Regions from separate parts of the Okibacterium endophyticum genome, predicted to be linked through region 1. Evidence: predicted binding sites of a transcription regulator. Region 1 holds the regulator's gene; the other holds the start of a gene.
What was found. The regulator HspR, encoded in region 1, represses chaperone genes until heat shock. The targets are predictions, from matches to a motif close to AAGTTGAGTCNNNNNGACTCAACTT.

Region 1 (7,267 bases):
TCACCCATGTCGAAGTTCTCGAACCACCGGGTCATCGTCGGGTAGTCGTCTTCGAAGCCGGAGCGCGACGTCGACCTGATCTCTTCCGGCTCACCGAGGGCGCCTTCCGGATCGTCGAGATCTCGGATCGGATACGCGTCATATGCCCAGTATGGCCTGGCGAGAGTTGCAACAACGTTGTCCCCGGCGTCAGTCGCGGCCTTGATCTCGGTGAGAAGCGCCGTTGTCGATGACGTCATGAAGTCCATGTTCTCGAGACCGTAAGCGGGAATGACCTGCTCTGCCGTGATCTTCGTCAGCCCGGCTCCCGGCTCCATTCCCACGATCCGATTGCCGAAGAGATCGGCCTGATCGCCGAGTTCGGTGAGCGACGTGATCGGAGCGTCCTCGTTCACGACAATGGTGTTGCGAGCGTTGTGATACCACGCGCCGAGGTTCACGAGGTCTTCCCCGTATTCCTCCCAATAACTCGCGTGGGTTGTCGGCATCCAGCTGTCGAGCACAAGGTCGTAGTCCCCGTCGGCCACCCCGGCATACGCGGGGGCGGCGTCCGCGGTGGTGAGAGTCACGTCATAACCCTGCTCCTCGAGCACAACACGCCACAGCTCCGAGACCGCGACCCCTTCCGGCCACCCCGCGAACACCGCGATCTCCACGTCTTTCCTGTCACCGTTGTCCAGCGTCTCGGGTTCAGACGTTGCCGAACAGGCTGCGCTCGACGCGACGACGAACGCCCCGATGAACGTTGCTTGGACGATACGTTTCCACATACTGTTTTCCTTTCCATGGCGCGCAGAGTGATGACGCGCAGGCTCTTGGCGCACGGGTGTGTGACGCACTGTGTGTGACGCCGGCACTGCGGAGGCGCCGCACCTGAGAAACGGCCTGGCCGGGCCTCGGGCACACCGTTGCGGTCGCGTCGAATCACACACGAAGCTGCCGTCGACGGCCTCGACCATCGATATCAGGGGCGAACCGGCGGCAGTCGCCGTGACGCCGACCCGAGCTACGGGGTTTGAGTGACCGCCCCCGCGTGCACGGTGAACTCATTCCAGAACGATGCCCAGCCACGACCTGAGCGATCCACAACGTGCACGCCCGCCGACAGGATGTCACTGCTCGCGTGGTTAAGAATCGTTCTGACTTTCGGTGAGTGGGCTACGACGAGAGACGTCGGCTGAATGGCTCACTTCTCAGAATAGCGACGCGGCCGACCCTCGGCCAATCGCGGCGCTCAGGCGGCGTGCACCCTCAGACCCGGCGGCGTCAGCGTTCAACACGACCCGTGGCCTCAGACCCGCTCCCAGGTGACGAAGTCGAATCCCTCGTGTGGTTCGCGGGCTGTCTCGACCCACTCGTCTCGTGACCACTCCGGAAACCAGGTGTCGCCCTCCGGCACGGCATGCACTTCTGTCAACTCAAGGCGGTCGGCGATCGGCAATGCCTGGGCATAGATCTCGCCACCGCCGACAACGAAAACGGATGCCCCGTCGCCGGCGAGGGCGACGGCATCCGGCAGCGAGTGCGCCACTTCAACACCCTCGAACGACCACCCGGTATCGCGGGTGACCACGATCGACCTGCGGCCGGGAAGCGGGCGCCCGATCGAGTCGAAGGTCTTGCGGCCCATGACCATCACACCGCCCATGGTTGTGCGCTTGAAGTGGGCGAGGTCGTCGGGCAGGTGCCAGGGCATTCCCCCGCCGGCGCCGATCACCCGGTTGCGGCCGAGGGCGGCGACGAGCGTGACCCTCATACGGCTATCGGCGCCTTGATCGATGGAGCCGCGACGTACTTGACAAGGGTGAAGTCGTCGAGCTCGAACTCATCGATCTTCGTGCGCTCCGGGTTGATCTGCATCACGGGCAGCGCACCGGGCTCACGGGTGAGCTGCAGCTTCGCCTGCTCGATGTGGTTGAGGTAGAGGTGCGCGTCGCCGAGGGTGTGCACGAACTCGCCCGCCTTGAGGCCCGTCACCTGGGCGACCATCTGCGTGAGCAGCGCATATGAGGCGATGTTGAACGGTACACCGAGAAAGATGTCTGCCGACCGCTGATAGAGCTGGCACGAGAGTGTGCCGTTCGCCACATAGAACTGGAACATGGTGTGGCACGGCGGCAGTGCCATGTCGTCGACCTCGGCGACGTTCCACGCGCTCACGACATGCCTGCGCGAATCCGGGTTGTTCCTGATCGAGTCGATGACCTTCGCGATCTGGTCGATGGTGTGGCCATCGGGCGCCGGCCACGATCGCCACTGATGCCCATAGACCGGGCCGAGGTCGCCGTTCTCGTCTGCCCACTCGTCCCAGATCGTGATGCCGCGCTCCTGCAGCCAGCGCACGTTGGTGTCGCCGCGCAGGAACCAGATCAACTCACCGATGATGCTCGTGAGATGCAGCTTCTTGGTGGTGAGCGCGGGGAATCCGTCTGCGAGGTCGAACCGCATCTGACGTCCGAAGACGCTGAGGGTTCCCGTGCCCGTTCTGTCGGACTTCTCGGTGCCGTTCTCGAGCACATCGCTGAGCAGATCAAGATATTGCCGCATGACTTCAGGGTAGTCGCAGTCGCCGACATACAGGGTCGTGATGCACCGGATGTCGCGGCCCTCTGCCCCGAATCGGACAGGCGGAACCCTCTGTCGCGCGGGCGTTCGCCCTGAGTGCGGGCATACGGACACCGGTGCCAGCGCATGGACCGGCGCCCATACGACAGGCGCACGCACAGCAGGCCGGCTCGCCCGTCGCGACAGACCCTAGCGCGTCGACACGGTGACCGTGAACTTGGTGTTGCGGCCTGCCTGCTTCGTCGGCCCGACGATCCGCTCGAGCGCGTCTCGGTATGCCAGGTGTGAGTTCCAGACCGTCCAGAGCTCGCCGCCCGGGCGCAGTACCCTCGCGGCGTGCTCGAACAGGCGCGGCGCCACCCCCGTGTGCACAGCCGCCCCCACGTGGAACGGCGGGTTCAGCATCACGAGGTCGGCCGACCCCGTCGCCTGTGACTCGAGGCCGTCATCACGCACCACGTGAACCATGCCCGTGACTCCGTTCGCCTCTGCTGTCGCGAGGGCGGATGCGACGGCGGCCGCCGACTGGTCGCTGGCCGTCACGTGGACGCCGGGCCGCGCTCGCGCGAACGCTGCCGCCAGAATCCCCGTTCCACAGCCGAGGTCAACGGCGTCGACGGCTGTCGGCAGCATGTCATCGATGAACCCGAGCAGAAAGCGGGTGCCGATGTCCACCCTCGTTCCCGCGAACACGGCGCCGCGTGCGCAGACCCACAGATCGAGGTCGGGGTGATGCTCCCTGGCGGGCCAGGTGGCGAGCCGCGAGAGCGCCTCACGTCGTCTCGGCCCGTGCGCGATGAGCAGCCGTGACTTCTGCCTGGCCAGGGTGGCGGTCACCGATTCGAAGGAACGCCCGATCACCTCGTTCATCGCGTTTGTCATGTGTTTGACGCGACCACCGGCCACAAGCTCGACCCCGTCCGACGCGAAGGCGGCGACGGTCGTCACGATCTCATCGAGCGCGTCGAGCTCACGAGTGAGCTGCATCAGCACCAGGTCGGCGCCGCTCACCAGATCGGAGCCGAGCTGCAGGTTGCGGTACCTGCCGCTCAACCCGAAACGCTCGGCGTTCGCGGCGAGCGCACGTTCTCCTGACAGCGGATCCTGATGAACACGGATGCCGTGCGGCGGCACCCGCTCGGGGACCATCGATGCCGTGCCGAGTGTGAGCGCACCGTACCGATCGCCGATCACCGCGACGGCGGCATCCGGCTGCTGCGCCAGAACGGGCGCGGCGTGGTCGAGAATCAGCCGGTCGCTCGCGTCGACGGCGAACAGGTTCGGCGCCTCGACGTCGGGCCAGCGGCGCAACCCGTCGAGAGAGAAATCAGGGCTGCCGATATCCGTGTCCCTCTGGTGTTCTCGCCTGATACGGCTGGTGCTGTGAATACGGCTGCGACGGTGCGTACGGCGGTTGCTGGAAGGGGTGCTGCTGGTACGGGTGCTGCTGGTACGGCGGTTGCTGATCGGTCTCGGGGCGCGGCCGCATGGCGTGAGCCATCCACCACCACGAGAGAAGTCCCAACCCCGCGGCCAGAACCACCGCGAGCACCGCGAGCACAATACCGACGCCGACCGCGCCGTCCGGGTTGAACTCGCCGTTCCCCACACTGATAACGGGTACGAGGATCCCCGAGAACGGTGTGATGACCGTTGAGACAAGCCACCACACCACAACGGCGATGCCGAGTCCGCTCCAGGTGATGGCAGCTCGTCGCTCGATGCCGTGCCCTTTGAGAATGAGGATGCTCACGAGATAGCCGAGCACCCAGATCACGATCCCGATGACGACGAAAATGACGAAGACCAGCCACGACGCCTCAATGCCGACCCCGAACCACTCCCCCATCACGTCTGCCCATTCACGATCGGTTGATGCCGCCGTGAGAAAACCGAAGAACGACGCGAACAGGGCGACGATCATTGCTATGGCGAGCGGGATCATGGCAATGGTGAAACCGATGGTCATCAGTGTGAAGCCGAGGGCTCCCGCGAGCATCGCTCCGCGTTTCGCTTTCGAGGTGAGGGGTGGTCGCGGCTGTCTCAGGGGAACCTGGTAGACCGGCGGCTGCTGGTATGCCGGGTATCGCTGCTGCCCGTAAGCGGGCTGCTGGTACTGCGGCTGCTGGTACTGCGGCTGCCCGTAGACCGGCTGCTGCCCGTAGGCGGGCTGTGGTTGCTGCGGCAGCGAGTGCTGCGGTGGCGCTCCCTGTCCCGTTGGCGGAGCGTACGCGTCTGACGACGGTGCCTGCGAAGGGTCCCGGGGTGGCTGCTGGCTCATGCTGATGAGCTTAGCCGCACGCCCCGGCATGCGCCCGAGCTGTTCTTCTGCATCTCGTTTCACGGGGCCTGTCGCACCTCCGCCGCCCGAAGGCAGTGGGGTTCTTGTGTGGAGACCTCGTCGTCGACCCTCGTCGTCGCTGATGGCCCACAGCGACGTGCGGCACACTTCATGGCCGCCATCGGCCCCAGCGCGGGATTGTCTCTGCCGAGAGCGCTCTGCGCGTGCTGTCGAACTCGACACACCGGGTCAGGAGCCGCGGGGCCGCCACACCATGATCTCTGTGCGGCGCTGCGCGCGCGTCCCGTTCTTCAGGGTGACGACGTCACCTTCAGCCCCGGCGGCGAAGACACGGGTTCCCGGCGTCTTGAGCACCTGCTCGGCGAGTGCGTGCTCGAGTTCCCGCACGCGCTTGCCGAGCTCGGCCACCTGGTTCTCGAGACTGAGGATGCGGGCGATCCCCTCGAGGCTCACACCCTCGCCGCTGAGCCTCGCGACCTCGCGCAACTGCTGAACATCGCGCATGGAATAGCGGCGGCTCTTGCCCGCCGTGCGACGGGGAGAGACGAGGCCAAGACGGTCGTACTGCCTGAGCGTCTGCGGGTGCATTCCCGCCAGCTCTGCCGCGACGGCGATCGCGAACACCGGTGAGTACTCGTCCATTCTTCCTCCTCCCCGCCTGGCACATCACCGCGCTCGCGCACGAAGACGCAGCGGCTACCCTCGCGCCTTCGCCAGCAGGTCTTCCCTCGGATTCTCGTGCGGTTCGAGATCGCGGTACCGCTCCAGGGCTTCTTTCGCCTCGGCGTTCAGGTGCGACGGCACAGCGACCTGCACCACCGCAAGCAGGTCGCCCGTTCCCTTCGGGGTCACGACCCCTCTGCCCTTGACCCGCAGCACCCGGCCAGACGGCGTGCCCGGGGCCACCTTGAGCTTCACGGGTTCGCCGCCGAGAGTGGGCACTTCGATGGTGGCGCCCAACGCCGCCTCGACAAAGGTCACCGGCACGGTCACGCGCAGGTTCAGTCCATCACGTTCGAACACGGGGTGCTTTCTGACAGAAACGGTCAATACGAGGTCGCCGGCCGGACCGCCGTCAGGTGACGGATGCCCCTTGCCACGCAGTTTGATCTTCTGGCCGTCCGAGACGCCGGCCGGTATCTTGACTTTGATCGTGCTACCTTCAGCGGTCTGCAGGGTGACGGTGTCTCCCTTGGTCGCCGTGACGAAGTCGATGGTGGTGGATGCCGTGACGTCGCGCCCGGGCGTCGGCCCGCCGAATCCCCGGTAGCCGCCGGACGGCTGGCCGAAGCCACCCTGTCCCTGTCCGCCGAACATCCCCCCGAGGATGTCTTCGAAGCCTGCGCCGCCCTGCTGGTAGCTGTAGCTCTGCCCGCGGGAGCCGCCCCCGAACATCCCGCCGAAGACGTCGTCGAAGCCGCCCGCGCCGCCGCCCGAACCCGGCGCCGTGAACCTGGCGCCGGAGCCCATGGCCCTGACCGCGTCGTACTCTTTGCGCTGCTCGGGGTCGTTCAGAACCGAGTAGGCCTCGGAGATCTCTTTGAACTTGGCTTCGGCCTTGGCATCGCCCGGCTTGGAATCCGGGTGGTACGCGCGAGCGAGCTTGCGATACACCTTCTTGAGCTCGGCCGGCGTCACGTCTTTCGAGACGCCGAGGACCTTGTAGAAGTCCTTGTCAAACCAGTCCTGGCTTGCCATCGATCACCTCACTCCGCCGGAACGGCGACAACAACCTTTGCCGCTCGCACCAGGGTGTCGCCGATTCTGTAACCGGTCTCGACAACGTCGAGCACCGTCTCGGCAGAGACGTCCGGGGTCGGCTGCTGAAAGATCGCCTCGTGCAGGTTGGGGTCGAAGGGGTCGCCGGCGGCACCGAACGAGGTGAGTCCGAGCTTCTGCACCGTGGCTCGCAGCTTTCCGGCGATCGTGGCGAACGGGGTGTCTCCCTCGAGGTCGCCGTGCTTCTCGGCCCGGTCGAGATCGTCGAGCACCGGGAGCAGCACCTTCACGACGTCTCCGCGTGTGCGATCGCGTTCGACGCCCGCCTGCGCTTCACGAGCCCGCCGAAAGTTGAAGAACGATGCCTGCTCGCGGGCGAGTTCGTCCTTCACCCTGGCGAGTTCCGCGGCGAGGCCCTCAACGGATGCCTCATCCTGGTCGTCGCCAGCGGCGTCGAGAATGTCTTGCACCGTCAGGTCGTCGGCCTCACCCGCATCGTCGAGCGGATCGGGCGCGACAGCCTCTGATTCCGGGGTCACCTGCGGCTCGGGGCCGGAAGCCTGTGCTTCCGACCCCTCGCCCTGCGGCTGAACCTCGTCACCGTTCTCTTCGGGTGTGGGGTTCTGGTCCGTCATTGCCTATCGTCCCTGCTCTGAGTCTTTCGACTCCTCGTCGTCAACG
Region 2 (7,267 bases), 170 kb from region 1:
CGCGATCCTTGGCTAGCTTTTTACCCACTCACACTCAACGAAGACGCGCACGCCCCAGGGCGACGATACCGACACCGAGTGCGACCAGCCGCACGACGTTCACCGTGTGCCAGCGCGTCTTGAGGCCGGACAGCCGTGCCGCTGACACACTCTGGTCGCCGGTCAGCAGCGGTACGTTCACCGTGCGAATCAAGAAACCGCTCAAGCCGAGTGCTGTGCCGAGTGCGCCCATTGCTACGGTCGCCTCGGTTGTGCGTCCTCGTCGCCAGGCGGTTGCCACTGCGAGCGCGGATGCCGGGAGGGCAGCAAGCCCATTCAGAGCGAAGTACCGCACAGGACTCCCCGGCGCGATCACGCCGGGCCGTCGGTGCGAGCGCGAGTCGATGAGCAACTGCGGAACATCTACGAGACCTTCATAGAGATTGGCCACGAACCAGGCAGCATCCCCCACCAGGGCAATGTCGACGGCGAGTTCCCGACCACTGCGCGCGCGTCTTCCCATGTCTGGAGTTTATCGCCGCGCCGGACCCACTCCCCAGCCTCGCCTCCGACCTCGCTCTCCGGCCGCTGAGTGTCAAAAAAGCAGCCAAGCTCGCGAAGATCACGACCCCTGGCTGCTTTTTTGGCACTCACACTCGGGCTCACGCAGCCCACAGAAGAGGCCAGACGGAAACTCCGCCTGGCCTCTTCTGGTTCTCGGGTGGGTGGTCAGGGGGTCACGCCGCTGCAGCCAGCCGCTCGCGGTTCGCCGTGGCGACGAGCCCGTCGTCGCCGACGGTGATCTCGACGCGCGCACCGGCATCCAGTTCGGCGTCGATCATCAGCTCGGCAATGCGGTCGTCGACCTGCCGCTGAATGACGCGGCGCAGCGGGCGAGCACCGTACTCGGGCTCGTACCCGTTCTCTGCGATCCAGTCGACGGCCGCCTCGTCGATCGAGAAGCCCATCCCCTGGGCGTGCAGCCGGGCGGATGTCTGCTCGAGCAGCAGCTGCACGATCTGACGCAGCTGCGCCTGGTCGAGCTTGCGGAACAGGACGATCTCGTCGATGCGGTTCAGGAACTCGGGGCGCATCGCCTCACGGAGCTTGCCCATCACGCGGTCCCGAAGCGCCTTCTCCGAACCGAAGCCGTTGTCGGAGCCGTCTGCAGACGGGGCCACGAACCCGAGCGCTCCGCTCTTGCTCGCGAGAAACTCTGAACCGAGGTTCGAGGTCATGATCACGACCGCGTTGCGGAAGTCGACGGTGCGGCCCTGCCCGTCGGTCAGGCGCCCGTCGTCGAGCACCTGCAGCAGCAGGTTGAACACGTCTGGGTGCGCCTTCTCGATCTCGTCGAGCAAGATCACCGAGTACGGGTTGCGCCGCACACGCTCGGTGAGCTGACCGGCCTCGTCGTAACCGACGTATCCGGGAGGAGCACCGACCAGGCGGCTGACCGTGTGCCGCTCGCCGAACTCGCTCATGTCGAAGCGCAGCATGGCGTTCTCGTCGCCGAACAGCGACTGCGCGAGCGCCTTCGCGAGCTCGGTCTTTCCGACACCCGTCGGGCCGAGGAACAGGAAGCTGCCGACCGGCCGACGCGGGTCGCCCATGCCCGTGCGGTTGCGCCTGACCGCCTTCGCGATCGAGGTGACCGCGTCATCCTGGCCGATCACGCGCTCGTGCAGCTCTGTCTCGAGCTTTCCGAGTCGGACCCGGTCGCCCTCGGTGAGACGCGTCGCCGGGATGCCCGTTGCGCGCGACACCATCTCGGCGATCTCTTTCTCGGTGACGACGGACGACACGTTCCTCGCCTCTGCGGTCAGCTCGGCGTTGGTCGCCTCTGCCTGCTCGATCCGGCGCTCGATGGCCTCGACCTCGTCACGCAGCCTCGAGGCGTCTTCGTACCGCTCTTCGGCGACCGCCGCGTTCTTCGCGTTCTCGAGAGCTGTGCGCTCTTCGCTCAGCGCATCGACGTCGATCCGCGAACCCAGACTGAGGCGCAGCCTGGCACCGGCCTGGTCGATGAGGTCGATCGCCTTGTCCGGCAGAAAACGGTCGGTGACATAGCGCGCAGACATCTCGACGGCCGCACGAACGGCATCCTCTGTGTAGTGCACGCCGTGGTGGTCTTCGTAGCGCACCTTGAGCCCGTCGAGAATGCGAACGGCATCGTCGATGCTGGGCTCAGCCACGGTCACCGGCTGGAACCGTCGCTCGAGAGCGGGGTCCTTCTCGACCTTGCGGTACTCGTTCAGAGTCGTCGCACCGATGATGTGCAGCTCACCGCGGGCGAGACGAGGCTTCAGGATGTTTCCGGCATCCATTCCGCCGCCCTCTCCGCTGCCGCCGGCGCCGACGACGGTGTGCAGCTCGTCGATGAAGACGATCAGCCGCTCTTTGTGTGCGCTGATCTCGTCCATGACCTTGGTCAGTCGCTCTTCGAAGTCACCGCGGTAGCGGGTTCCAGAGAGCATGCCGGCGAGGTCGAGGGCGACGACGCGCTTGTCGCGCAACATCTCGGGAACATCGCCGTCGGCGATCGACTGAGCGAGCCCCTCGACGATGGCCGTCTTGCCGACACCGGCTTCGCCGATCAGCACCGGGTTGTTCTTGGTGCGGCGCAGCAGGATCTCGACGGTCTGCTCGACCTCGTCTGCACGACCGATCACCGGGTCGAGCTCACCCTCGCGGGCGAGCGCTGTGAGGTCCGTGCCGAAGCTGTCGAGCGTCGGCGTCTCCGAATCCGGGGACACCGGACGGACGCCCTGCGCCTGCCCCTGCTGGGCCTGCTGGGCCTGCTGGGTCTGAGCCTGGCCGGCCTGCAATGCCTCTGGGGTCACTCCGTGACGGGCAAGCAGCTGTCCGGCGACGGCATCCTGGTTCACCACCAGGGCGAAGAAGAGGTGCTCCGGGTCGATGTAGGTGGAGCCGAACGCACGTGCGACCTGGTGTGCGTCGAGCAGGGCGCGCTGCGCGGACGGCGTCAGCGACGGACGCCCCTCGATCTCGGCACCCGATTTCTGCGGCAGGCGTTCCTCCACGGCACTCGCGAGCGCAGACGGGTCTGCGCCGGTCTGCCGGATGGCGTCTGCCGCCGGAGACTGCTCGAGCGAGGCACGCAGAATGTGAAGCGCGTCGACCTCGGAGTGGCCGTGCTCGACGGCGTAGTTCGCCGCAGCGGCGAGCAGCTCGTGGGTGCGCCGGCTCAGCAGCCGGGTGATGTCGATGGAACGCCCCGACTGCGCTGCGCGCTGGCCCTGCAGGTAGCGGGCGATGAACTCGTCGAACGAGCCGTCACCGGCGCCGGCCGAGCTGAAGAATGTAGGCATCAGACCTCCTGTGTTGAAACTTGAGTGCCTTTGACTCATGTTAACGCAGGCGAGGGCCATCCATTCCCGGATCCTCAAAAAGTTGAGCGGATTGGGCTCAAGGTTCTCGACACATCATGTCGGCGGCGCTGAAGATACGTCGGTCGTACCGCACCGAAGAGGCCCGTGCCCACAGCGCGAACTCACCGCACAAGCTCGTAGAACCGAAAGAACCCAGCCTCGCCGAGCGTGCGAACACCGCTGAATCCCGCCTCGCGGGCATACCGATGCAGGGTCGATGGCCTCATCACCGTGCCGGTGCCGGCCGACGGCGTCGTCGAGAGCCCGTCCGGCAGGCAGACGAACAGGCTGAACCCGTACATAAGCCGTTCGATATCGTCACCCCGCCCCGTGAACTCGTCGCCGACGGCCTCATCCATAACGATCACAACACCGTCATCGCTGGCGAGCTCGCGCATCGCCGTGAGCACCGGAACAGGCTGCGCCATATCGTGAACGCACTCGAACGCCATCACGACCTCGAAGGTGTCAGCGGGCGGACTCTGCACCACGTCATCGGCGCTGAACGAGACCCGCTCGGCAACCCCCTCCTGCCGGGCGTTGGCTGTCGCCATCTTGATCGAGGGGGCATCGATGTCGTAGCCGGCAACCGTGAGCGCCGGGTAGGCCCGTGCGAGGGCGATGGACGACCATCCCGCACCGCACCCGATGTCCGCAGCACGCGAGCCGGGTCGAGAGAGAAGCTCGTGAACCCTGTCGAATCCGCGGAGCTGGTCAGCCAGCAGACTCTCGAAGAACGGCCGGTTCATGTCACTCTGGCTCTCGCGCATGCCCTGCCCGAAGGCGTCCCACGACACCCCTCCGCTCACCCGGTGCGCTTCGAGGAGTGCCGTCATCTGCTCTCCCGCAGTTGTCAGCATCCGCGCGAGGGGCGCAAGATAATCGGGATTGAGCACATCGACCAGCACTGCCTGATGCTCTGGCGGCAGCGTGAACCGTGGCGTCTCCCCGTCGAAATGGACGGTGAGGATGCCGGTGGTCGCCTGCTGCTCGAGCCACTCTCTCGCGTATCGCTCGGATGTTCCGGCTTCGGCGGCGATCTCGCGTGGCGAGCGCGGACCGGCGGCCAGTGCGCGGTAATAGCCGAGGCGATCCCCCATGTGGATTGCGAGCATATCGATCATTCCGAGGGCGGAACCGAGAACTCTTTCAGCAAACTGCTCTGTTGTGCTGGTCATGACTGCCTCCGGCCGTCAGCGGGTGAGAAGGCAAACGTTACTCGCCGCCGCGCGAAAGCGCACGCATCCGTGCCTGCGACGGACGCCTCTCTAGGCGGGGGCCTCTAGGTGGGGGCCTCTAGGTGGGGGCCTCTAGGTGGGGGCCTCTAGGTGACTTTTGCGGACCCGGGTGCGCGTTCCGCCGGCCACACCCGTCCGGAAAGGTCACCTGGAGTGACGGGGTGGGCGACCCGGATCGCTCCGGCCGCCCACCCCGTCTCTGAGATGAGCCAGACCTCGCTCAGCCCCGGCTCATGCTCCTGCCGCGTCGTGCGAACAGCAGCGCACCCGCCGCCGCGAGCAGAGTGAGCACCGCGAGGAGCGCTGGTCCCGCATCGACCCCGGTGTGAGACAGTTCGCCCCGGTTCTCGCCACCCTGCGCGGCGGCGTCACCACCGGCATCCTGGCCACCGCCTTGCGCACCATCGTCGCCACCACCGTCGCCACCGTTGTGCCCGCCGTCGTCTCCGCCTCCTTCGCCGCCTCCGTCGGTCGGTGCGACCGTCAGAGCAGCGATCGCATCGAGGATGGCCTGCGCCATCGCGTCGACGACATGCTGCTGATCGGCCGTCAGCGAACGATCGACGGCCGCCACCGCACGGTTGAGCGCGGCCACCGACTCGGCGGTGTATCTCGTCAGATCCGTTGGGATCTCAGCCAGCGCGGCATCCACAGCGGAGTAGTCCGCGGAACGGTCTGTGTCCGGTGCGACGACGGCCGAGAACGGCACAAGCGGGTTCGGAATCGTGACCTGCCGCAGCTGCTCATCTGTGGCGAAGTCGTACGCTGTGACCACTATGCGGTCGCCGTAGGAATCAAGGGTCAGGCCCCGGTTGACGTCGCGTGTGACGATCTCCTCGATCCCCGCGGTGTTCTCACCCCGAGCGTCCCACTCGACGTGCATTGCGAGGGTGTTGACGGCCCAGAAGCCGTCTGAGTGCCCGTCTGCGGTCCGGCGCTGCACGGCCCAGTCGCCCAGTTCTGCCGGGTAATGGGTGTGACCGCTGAAGACGATCGCATTCGGATAGTTGCCGAGGATGCTCGTCAGCCGGTCATTGTGCAGATGGTGGTTGTGATACGCCGGGATCCACGAAGCCGAGACGGTATCTCCCAGCGGGAAGTGGGTGATGACGACGATCTGCTTGTCGCGTTCGGTCCAATAGGCCAGTCGTTCCTCGAAGAAGCGCACCTGTTCCTCACCCATCGCCACCTCCGAGGGGTTCGCGAACTCCTGCCCGAGCACGATGACGGGCTGCTCGCCGGACGGCCCATCAAGCACGTACTCACCCCACGCCTTGTCACGTTCCGCAAAGTCGAGGAATCGCTGGAAGTTGGCGTTGAACCCGCCGGCCGCATAACGTTCGTGATTGCCGATCGCCGCGACGGTCTGCTCAGGACGGAAGCCGGCTGAAGCGTCCATCACCCCGTAGATCTCGTCCCATTCGGCGCTCGTGCCCGAGTTCACGATGTCGCCGACCATAAGCAGTCCGCTGGCGTCAGGCGCGATCTCCCGAAAGTCTTCGAGGCCGTGGGCGAAGTCTTGCGGATGGCCCTGGATGTCCGAGACGACCCAGGCCTGCGTCGGCGTCTGCGACGTGTCGGTGAGCACCTGGTGCACCGCAACCGAGTCGATCGCCCAGTAGCGCGAGTCAGCGCCGCCCGTGAACTCCCAGGAGAAGACCACGCTCTTGGCCCGCGCGGGCACGTCGACCCTCACGTCGTGGGCGCTGTTCATCTCCATTCCGTCATAATCGCTGGTGACGCTGGTGTCGTCGAGACGCAGGATGTCCACCGGTGCCGCGCCATCGAAGCTCGCCCGAACGATGCCGGACTGGCCTGGCGCGCCGCGGTAATGACTGTCGAAGGTGAGACGAACCGCGCCCAGGTCGGTGACCGTCACGGGTTCGCTGGTGAGGGTCGCCGCGAACGGGTGATCGCCGAACTGCTGGGCGTCTGCGACGGCAATGGCGTCGTGCGACCGCCCGAAGCGCTTGCGCATCTCATCGGTGGTGCTCGTCCAGTCCGCACGCGTCGTGAACTGCCAACCTCGGTACTCGTCAGAGCCGATGCCGTCCATCCCGGGGGCCGACTCGACTGCCCATCCAACGGGCGCGGATGCGACCTCGAAGCCCTCGCGCAGGATCACGCCATCTGTCGCGGTGTCTGTGACGACCGGATCGATCTCGACCGGGGCGTTGGGATCGCCGGGGCCCGGTGCATCGGGGTCGCTGACGACCGTGAACGTCTGCTTTTCGGCCAACGGCGTGTACCCGTCTTCGGCCAGGAACCAGACATCGTATGCGCCCGGGGTGAGATTGAGAGTAAAGGTCAGTGAGCCTGACTCGTCTGGGGCGTATTGCCAGAGGGTGGATGAGACCGCACCCGGCGCCTCACCGTCGCCGTAGATGCCGATCCAGTTCAGCGCGTGCTGCGCGTCTGTCGTGTAATCGATCGTCAGCACGCTCTCCGCCTCCAGCTCACTGGCAGACAGCGTGAACGAGGAGCCGGTTGCGTCGGCGGCAGAAACAGCGGAAGCGGTTGGTGCGGAGGCGTCCGTGGCACTCGCATCGGCGACAGGGGTGACGATAAGCGCCACGGCCATCGCAATGCTCGCGAGCACAACGCGGCGACCGCCTAATCGGACGGCTTGAGGAGATGACATGTCAGGGTTCCTTTCGA

Region 2: ACYVF5_RS15105 (ATP-dependent Clp protease ATP-binding subunit) is a predicted target of HspR. The motif match lies at 3,329-3,353, and genes of this name have one in related genera.

Annotation. Positions count from the first base shown of each region.
Region 1 covers NZ_BAAGXA010000012.1:391,094-398,360, reverse strand. Annotated here, with positions in the region: gene ACYVF5_RS15935 (glycine betaine ABC transporter substrate-binding protein) at 1-770, opposite strand, end outside; gene ACYVF5_RS15930 (dihydrofolate reductase) at 1,292-1,756, opposite strand; gene ACYVF5_RS15925 (thymidylate synthase) at 1,753-2,547, opposite strand; gene ACYVF5_RS15920 (class I SAM-dependent methyltransferase) at 2,755-3,876, opposite strand; gene ACYVF5_RS15915 (hypothetical protein) at 3,893-4,846, opposite strand; gene ACYVF5_RS15910 (heat shock protein transcriptional repressor HspR) at 5,096-5,509, opposite strand; gene ACYVF5_RS15905 (DnaJ C-terminal domain-containing protein) at 5,564-6,565, opposite strand; gene ACYVF5_RS15900 (nucleotide exchange factor GrpE) at 6,574-7,221, opposite strand; gene dnaK (molecular chaperone DnaK) at 7,225-7,267, opposite strand, start outside.
Region 2 covers NZ_BAAGXA010000012.1:217,366-224,632, reverse strand. Annotated here, with positions in the region: gene ACYVF5_RS15110 (hypothetical protein) at 35-502, opposite strand; gene ACYVF5_RS15105 (ATP-dependent Clp protease ATP-binding subunit) at 717-3,311, opposite strand; gene ACYVF5_RS15100 (class I SAM-dependent methyltransferase) at 3,494-4,549, opposite strand; gene ACYVF5_RS15095 (DUF4073 domain-containing protein) at 4,830-7,250, opposite strand.